2 regions of the Streptomyces sp. JNUCC 63 genome follow, and region 1 is predicted to be linked to the other one. Evidence: riboswitches for the same ligand, from Rfam matches in the RefSeq annotation. Region 1 holds a riboswitch; the other holds the start of a gene.
The links. Region 1 has a riboswitch for cyclic di-AMP ahead of ACX25U_RS04665 (M23 family metallopeptidase). Riboswitches for the same ligand answer to the same signal wherever they lie in the genome.

Region 1 (4,163 bases):
CCCTTGCCGTCGGCCAGGATCCCGCGCAGCTGGTCGAGGTCGCCGTCGCGGACCATCCTCCAGAACTCCGCGCCCTTCGCCGGGTCGCTCAGCGGCAGGCTCACATGGCGTACCCCGGACAGTTTCACGTCCGGTCCCTCGAGCTTGACGTCGGCCGCGTTGCGGAAGTCGAAGATCGTGTGCAGGCCCAGGGAGTCAAGGAAGGCCACGTCCTCGTCGGTCGCGTGTGCGAGATGACCGCTGCGGAACAGCACCCCCCGGCGCACCCGCCGCCCGTCCACGGACGGCAGCCCGCCCACGTCACGGAAGTTGCGCACTCCGGCCAGCTTGGGTTCGGCCGAGGGGGCCTGCTGCGTCACGGGGGCTCCTCCTTTTCGGCCCCGCCGTCACGGCTCGTCGGCGGGCACGGCTTCGACCATACGGCACGGCTTCCCGGGGGTGACGAGTTGTCCACAGGCGTTGCCTGGGCGCTCCTCCACCCGGATGATGTCCGTGCTTGCGCGGACCTGTTCGGATCTGTGGGGGATGCATGCTCCAGACCGCCGACGACGGCCGTACGTGGCTGCTGACCGGGCCCACGAGCGGCTACGCCGTCCATCTCACCGAGCACGACGAACTGCGCCACCTGCACTGGGGCCCGAGCATCGAGCTCGCCGACGCCGAGGCTCTGGCCGCCCGCCCGCTGCCGGACCACCGCCCCTTCGAGTCCCCGCTCGACGGGCACGAGGAGTACCCCGTCGAGGGCGGCCCCCGCTTCGTACGGCCCGCGCTGTCGGTGCGCACCGCCGAGCGGCGCGGCACCGAATGGACCTTCGGGACGTACGAGACCGAGGGCGGTGAACTGCGGCTGCGGTTCCGTGACTCGGGGCTGGAGATCACGCTGCACTACCGCATGCGCGGCGATGTCGTCGAGCGCTGGGTCACCCTCGACAACCAGGGGCCGGAAGCCGTGGAGCTGCTGCGCGCCGACTCCGCCACCTGGACCCTGCCCGACCGCGAGGGCTGGCGGCTGTCCCAGCTGCACGGCCGCTGGGCAGCCGAGTCCCGCCTGGTGCGCACCGGCCTCACCTACGGCGAGAAGGTCCTCGGCAGCCGCCGCGGCCACACCGGCCACCAGCACCTGCCATGGGTCGCCCTCGACACCGACGCCGGCGAGGAGCACGGCGAGGTCTACGGCTGCGCGCTGGGCTGGTCCGGCTCCTGGCGGATCGCCGTCGCCCAGCTCCCCCACGCGCGCGTGCAGATCACCGGCGGCGCCGGGTACGACGACTCGGGGCTGCTGAGGCTTCAGGCCGGAGAGTCGTACACCACCCCCGTCTTCGCCGGCCTGTGGAGCGGCGGCGGCCACGGCGGCGCGAGCCGTACCTGGCACGCCTACCAGCGGACGTACGTCGTCCCGGACGCGGACCGGGACCGGCCGGTGCTCTACAACTCCTGGGAGGCCACGGGGTTCGACATCTCCGAGGAGCGGCAGCGGGCGCTCGCGCGGCGGGCGGCGGCGATCGGCGTGGAGCTGTTCGTGGTCGACGACGGCTGGTTCGGCGCCCGTACCAGTGACCGCGCCGGGCTCGGCGACTGGCGGCCCGACCCCGGCCGGTTCCCCGGCGGCCTGAAGCCGCTCGCCGACCATGTGCACGGCCTCGGCATGGAGTTCGGCATCTGGGTCGAGCCGGAGATGGTCAACCCCGACAGCGACCTGTACCGCGCGCACCCCGACTGGGCGCAGCATCAACCGGGTCGGAAGCGGACGGAGTTCCGTAACCAGCTGGTGCTCAACCTCGCGCGCGAGGACGTCCAGGAGTACCTGTGGGAGCAGCTCCACGGCCTGCTCTCCGGCGCTCCGATCGACTATGTGAAGTGGGACTTCAACCGCTGCTTCACCGACGCCGGCTGGCCCGGGGAGCCGTATCCGCAGCGCCTGTGGACCGACCATGTGCGTGCGCTGTACGCCCTGCTGGACCGGCTGCGGGCCACGCACCCGGGGGTGGCCTTCGAGTCCTGCTCGGGCGGCGGCGGCCGGATCGACCTCGGCATCCTGTCCCGTGCGGACCAGGTGTGGACCTCCGACAACACCGACCCGCTCGACCGGCTGGCCATCCAGCACGGCTTCAGCCACATCCATCCCGCGCGGGTCATGGCCGCCTGGGTCACCGACAGCCCGAACACCATGCTCAACGGGCGCGTCAGCAGCCTGCGCTTCCGCTTCGTGAGCGCCATGGCCGGGGTGCTCGGGGTGGGCGGCGACCTCACCCGGTGGACGGAGGAGGAACTGGCCGAGGCCCGGGACTGGATCGCCCTCTACAAGGAGATCCGGCCCGTGGTCCAGCGCGGCGACCTGTACCGGCTGCGGCCGCCGCGGGGCGGGTTGAGCGCGGTGCAGTACGTCCGCGGGGACGAGACCGTCGTCCTCGCCTGGCTCCAGGCGCAGCACCACGGCGAGCCGCCGCCCGCGCTGCGGCTGCGCGGCCTCGATCCGGCGGCGTCGTACGCATGCGACGAAACCGGGGAAGTGCACCGGGGCGCCGTGCTTCTGCACCACGGGATGCGCACCGGGCTGCGGGGCGACTTCGATGCGACGGTTATTCGCCTCTGCCGCATCTGATCCTTGTGCCTGAATTGCGGCGTTGATTCGAACTCGCCCAGGAATAAGGGTCGCTGGAATCGCTCGCGTGACAAGCCTCATAACGGTGACGGTGCGTTGCTTGTCGTGTTCACGTAATTCTGAGGCCTGTCCAGCAGATTGAAAAACGGACGGGAGATCGAGTTCACGCGGTGTGACCGGTGGTTCCCGTGATGGACCAAGCGAAACGCGTGGAAAGGGAACCGTCCGCTTGTCCCCGCGCGTCCTGGTCGCCTACGGTCCACACCGATCCGGACGGACGCCGAATCCTGCCGCCGTCCGGGACCCGCACACCCACCCGTGCACGGCAGGAGCGGGGGACCCACAGGAACCACCGCCTGTTCCGGTCTTCCGGAACAGGCTTGGGGTGAAGTCGCATCACGCGGCCGGGCAGCTCCAGCCCGAACCCGACAGCTCACCTCGCAGGCGCCGGAGAGGAATTCGCCATGCCCGCGAAGGGTAAGCACCGCCGTCCGAAGACCCAGCGTCTCACCCGCTCCCTCGCCGCCGCCGGAACCGGTGGCGCCGCCCTCGCCCTGCCGTTCGTCGGGGCGGCCGGCGCGCACGCGGCCCCCGCGCACTCCGCGACGGAAAGGGCCGTACAGACCGTGCCGGTGGCCGAGAAGAACACCACCGCCAAGGACACGGACGTACGGACCTACACCGTCCGGGCCGGCGACTGCCTTTCGGCGATCGCCGAGGAGCAGGACGTCCGCGGCGGCTGGCAGCAGCTCTACGCGGACAACCGCCGGGCCGTCGGCGACGACCCGTCGCTGATCCACCCGGGCCTGGAGCTCACCCTCGACGGCAAGGCCGCGACGACCGGCACCACCCGGGCGCCCCAGTCCGCGGCGCCCGACTCGTCCTCGCCGTCCGCGTCCCCCAAGTCGTCCCCCAAGTCGTCCTCCAAGCATTCCTCCGCGCCTTCCCCGTCCTCCGCGTCCTCGGCCCCGAAGGCGAAGACGGCCGCCCGGGCCGCCGAGGCCGTCTCCACCGGCTTCACCCTCCCGGTGGCCGGCAGTGCCGTCGGCACCGGCTACCGCGTGGCCGGCGGCATGTGGTCCAGCGGCTACCACACCGGTGTCGACTTCGCCGTCCCGACCGGCACCCCCGTCAAGGCCGTCGGGGCCGGCACGGTCGTCTCCGCGGGCTGGGGCGGCGCCTACGGCAACCAGGTCGTCATCAAGCTGAACGACGGCCATTACGCCCAGTACGCCCACCTGTCGTCGCTCTCCGTCTCGGCAGGCCAGAGCGTGGGCGCGGGACAGCGGCTCGGCCTGTCCGGCGCCACCGGCAACGTGACCGGCCCGCACCTGCACTTCGAGATCCGTACCACGCCGAACTACGGCTCGGACGTCGACCCGGCCGCCTACCTCCGCTCGCACGGCGTCGCCTTCGGCTGACGACCGTGGCTTATCTCACCGTCCGTCAACCCCTGCCTACGGTCGCGTAGGTCACATCCGAAGGTGAATCATGGGCCGATGTGGCAGACGATTCGAAGAGTGACAGCAGATCAGTGATCGGGTCGTACGTGGCGGTGGGG
Region 2 (4,163 bases), 3.7 Mb from region 1:
CGCGGACTGCGGACCCTGCCCGTGAGCTTCACCCCGCACCCCTAAGTCCGGACAGGGCCGGAAAAAGGGCCGTGCGCAGGCCCTGCACCGGCCTGCGGCTGCCCGCCGACGAGCGCAAAGGTGACACGCGTTCAACTACGTGACCTTCACGTGATCTGCGCGGCATTAACTTGTGACAAGTGATCGACAGCCGCTACCTTCACCCATCAACGTGGTGGTGTCCAGCCGTATCCGCCGCCTCGTTGTCACTGCTGTCGGTTGAAAGGTCTCCGCATGCTCTCCGGGAACGGTCGTCACCGTCGCCCCCGTCAGGCTCCGGCTCTCCTCGTCGCTGCCGGAGTGACCGGATCCGCCATCGCCATCCCGCTGATGGGCGCCTCCGGAGCCAGCGCGGCGGACGGCACCACGTGGGACAAGGTGGCGGAGTGCGAGAGCGGCGGCTCCTGGAGCGCCGACGCCGGCAACGGCTTCTACGGCGGGCTGCAGTTGACCCAGGAGGACTGGGAGAAGTACGGCGGCCTCGACTACGCCCCGAGCGCCGACCAGGCCAGCCGGTCCCAGCAGATAGCCGTGGCCGAGAAGATGCTCGCCGACCAGGGCCCCGGCGCCTGGCCGACCTGCGGACTGCTCTCCGGGCTCAGCAAGAAGTCCGGCGCGGCGAACGTCGACACCGGTGTGGGAGACGGTTCGTCCGGATCCTCCAACTCGTCCGGAAAGTCCGGCCCCTCCCTGTCGAACGGTCTCGGCCTGTCCAACTCGTCGCAAGGGTCGGGCGACTCGTCCGGTTCGTCCGACTCGTCCGCCGCCGAGTCCGATGCGGCATCCACGCCGAGCGCGACTCCGGCGAAGCCGTCGCCTTCGGCCTCTTCGCCCGGCAAGGCGGACAAGTCGGCCAAGTCCGACACCGCGCCCGAAGTCGACGCGAGTGACACCTCGGCACCCACCGCCTCGCCCTCCATCGCGCCCGAATGGGGCGACTCGGACAACTCCGGCTATGTCGAGGGCGCTTCGGCGCTGGTCGACACCGGCGCGCTCGGTACCGGCCGCCACCGCGGGGGCAGCGCGGTCGAGGGCTCGGTCGACAGCCGTACCGCCGCTCCCTCCGGCCGTCACGCCTCACGCGGCGGCAACGGCGTACGCACCAACGCGAGCAGTTCCTACACCGTCCGCTCCGGCGACTCCCTCGAGTCCATCGCCGACTCCCTTGGCCTCCAGGGTGGATGGAGCGCGCTGTACGACGCGAACAAGCAGGCGATCGGTGCCGACCCGGGTCACATCGTCGCCGGTCAGACCCTGGATGTCCCTGCCGAAACGGCCCAAAAGTAGCGGGAGTTCGCGCCACACTTCGCACTGAATGTCCCTTTCGGTGAAAGTGTGGGATGAGTCTCAGAAGCCCTGATCGTCTTTGAAATTCCGCGGATCTCGTGTCTACGGTCATGACCGCTCGCCATCGCGAGCCCCGGCTGCCGCGAACGCCGAATCCTGCCAGCGGCCGCACGGGAACAGTCGTCGCGTCAAGCGCCGTAGGCAGGAGCGGGGGACCCAAGGTAAGTGCCGCGCCGGACAGTTGACGGAGCGGCTAGGGGTGGAGCCGTGCCTCGCGGAAGAGGCACGGCCGGGCAACTCAACCGGCCCGAACCCGACAGCTCACCTCGCAGGCGTCGGTGAGGGGATTCATCCATGCTGTTCTCCGGCAAGGGCAAGCACCGTCGTCCGTCCAAGGCCAGTCGCGTTGTCGCGCTCGCCGGTGTCACCGGCGCCGCCGTCGCCGCCCCGCTGATGGCGGCCGGCAACGCCTCCGCCGCCACCGCCTCCGAGTGGGACGCGGTCGCCCGGTGCGAGTCCGGCGGCAACTGGTCCATCAACACCGGCAACGGCTTCTACGGCGGCCTGCAGTTCACCAAGTCCACCTGGGCGGCGTTCGGCGGCACCGCCTACGCCCCGCGTGCCGACCTGGCCGCCAAGTCGCAGCAGATAGCCGTCGCCGAGAAGGTCCTCGCGGGCCAGGGCAAGGGTGCCTGGCCGGTCTGCGGCAAGGGCCTGTCCGGTGCCGCCTACAACGGCGGCGCCCCCTCCTCGTCGAGCGCCGGCTCCAAGAGCGGCGACTCCAGCAGCTCCGCGAAGAGCGGCACCACCAAGCGCTCGACCGAGCAGCGGGCCGCCAACCGTTCGGCGGCGCGTCCGGCCCCGGCCCCGAAGAAGACCGTCACCACCCCGACCGGCGAGAAGGTCAAGAAGGGCGACGGCGAGTACAAGGTGGTCTCCGGCGACACCCTCAGCTCCATCGCCGAGCGGAACGGCGTCCAGGGCGGCTGGCAGAAGCTGTTCGAGCTGAACAAGGACGTCGTCGACAACGCCGACCTCATCTACCCGGGCCAGCAGCTGCACCTGAAGTAACCGGCCCGCCCCCGTCCCCAGGGGCTCCCCGCCCCGGTGCGTGTCCCCCGTACGCACCGGGGCGGGGCTCTTTTTTGTTCCGGCCGGAAACAAAAAGGGTATCGTCAGCCTGTCCCACCCCGTCCACGGGACGGTCGGTCGGCCGGCCGACGGCCCCGGACGGTTAGGCTCTAGTCGCAAGGCTCACACGCCCCGCACTTCAAGCGTCACATCCACGAAGGAGATGCTCGTGCCGTCCATCGACGTCGTCGTAGCCCGGGAAATCCTGGACTCCCGAGGCAACCCCACGGTCGAGGTCGAGGTCGGCCTCGACGACGGCAGCACGGGTCGTGCCGCCGTCCCGTCCGGCGCCTCCACCGGCGCCTTCGAGGCCATCGAGCTCCGTGACGGAGACCCCAACCGCTACCAGGGCAAGGGCGTCGAGAAGGCCGTCCTCGCCGTGATCGAGCAGATCGGCCCGGAGCTCGTCGGCTACGACGCCACCGAGCAGCGGCTGATCGACCAGGCCATGTTCGACCTGGACGCCACCGACAACAAGGGCTCGCTGGGCGCCAACGCCATCCTCGGCGTCTCCCTCGCCGTCGCCCACGCCGCCTCCGAGGCGTCCGACCTGCCGCTCTTCCGCTACCTGGGCGGCCCCAACGCGCACCTGCTCCCGGTGCCGATGATGAACATCCTGAACGGCGGCTCGCACGCCGACTCCAACGTGGACATCCAGGAGTTCATGATCGCCCCGATCGGCGCGGAGTCCTTCTCCGAGGCCCTGCGCTGGGGCACCGAGGTCTACCACACCCTGAAGAAGGTCCTGAAGAGCAAGGGCCTGTCCACCGGCCTCGGCGACGAGGGCGGCTTCGCCCCGAACCTCGGCTCCAACCGCGAGGCCCTGGACCTCATCCTCGAGGCCGTCAAGGAGGCCGGCTACGCCCCCGGCGAGCAGATCGCCCTCGCCCTCGACGTCGCCGCCTCCGAGTTCTACAAGGACGGCAAGTACGTCTTCGAGGGCAAGGAGCGCTCGGCGGCGGAGATGACCGAGTACTACGAGGAGCTGGTGGCCGCCTACCCGCTCGTCTCCATCGAGGACCCGCTGTTCGAGGACGACTGGGCCGGCTGGAAGGTCATCACCGACAAGCTCGGCGACAAGGTCCAGCTCGTCGGCGACGACCTGTTCGTCACCAATCCCGAGCGCCTGGCCCGCGGTATCGAGGAAGGCGCCGCCAACGCCCTGCTGGTCAAGGTGAACCAGATCGGCTCGCTCACCGAGACCCTGGACGCCGTCGAGCTGGCCCAGCGCAACGGCTTCAAGTGCATGATGTCCCACCGCTCCGGCGAGACCGAGGACGTCACCATCGCCGACCTGGCCGTCGCCACCAACTGCGGCCAGATCAAGACCGGCGCCCCGGCCCGCTCCGAGCGCGTCGCCAAGTACAACCAGCTGCTGCGCATCGAGGAGATCCTCGACGACGCGGCGGTGTACGCGGGCCGCAGCGCGTTCCCCCGCTTCAAGGACTGAGCGGCAAAGGGTAAGGCTTCGCCCGTCGTACGTACGTCCCCGTACCCGGTCCCGTACCGTGTGCGGGGACGTACGCACGTGTGAGCGGCGTGAACGGCACGAACGGGAGGCGGGGACGATGGCCGTCAAGGACCGGGACCGGTTCTCCACCGCGACCAGGCTCAGGCTGCTCGGCGAGCAGACCGCGGCCCGCGTCTACCGTTCGCAGACTCGGCGCCAGGCCCGCCGCTCCCGGCTCACCGGCCGCGCGGCGCTG

Region 2: linked by a shared signal. The riboswitch ahead of ACX25U_RS21745 (transglycosylase family protein) and the one ahead of ACX25U_RS04665 (M23 family metallopeptidase) in region 1 are both predicted to bind cyclic di-AMP.

What each region holds. Positions count from the first base shown of each region.
Region 1 covers NZ_CM135963.1:1,008,308-1,012,470, reverse strand. Annotated here, with positions in the region: gene ACX25U_RS04675 (tyrosine-protein phosphatase) at 1-359, opposite strand, end outside; gene ACX25U_RS04670 (alpha-galactosidase) at 530-2,602, shown strand; cyclic di-AMP (ydaO/yuaA leader) riboswitch at 2,871-3,062, shown strand; gene ACX25U_RS04665 (M23 family metallopeptidase) at 3,067-4,023, shown strand; gene ACX25U_RS04660 (SGNH/GDSL hydrolase family protein) at 4,137-4,163, shown strand, end outside.
Region 2 covers NZ_CM135963.1:4,712,946-4,717,108, forward strand. Annotated here, with positions in the region: gene ACX25U_RS21735 (cytochrome P450 family protein) at 1-45, shown strand, start outside; gene ACX25U_RS21740 (transglycosylase family protein) at 274-1,326, shown strand; cyclic di-AMP (ydaO/yuaA leader) riboswitch at 1,510-1,676, shown strand; gene ACX25U_RS21745 (transglycosylase family protein) at 1,681-2,397, shown strand; gene eno (phosphopyruvate hydratase) at 2,621-3,907, shown strand; gene ACX25U_RS21755 (FtsB family cell division protein) at 4,026-4,163, shown strand, end outside.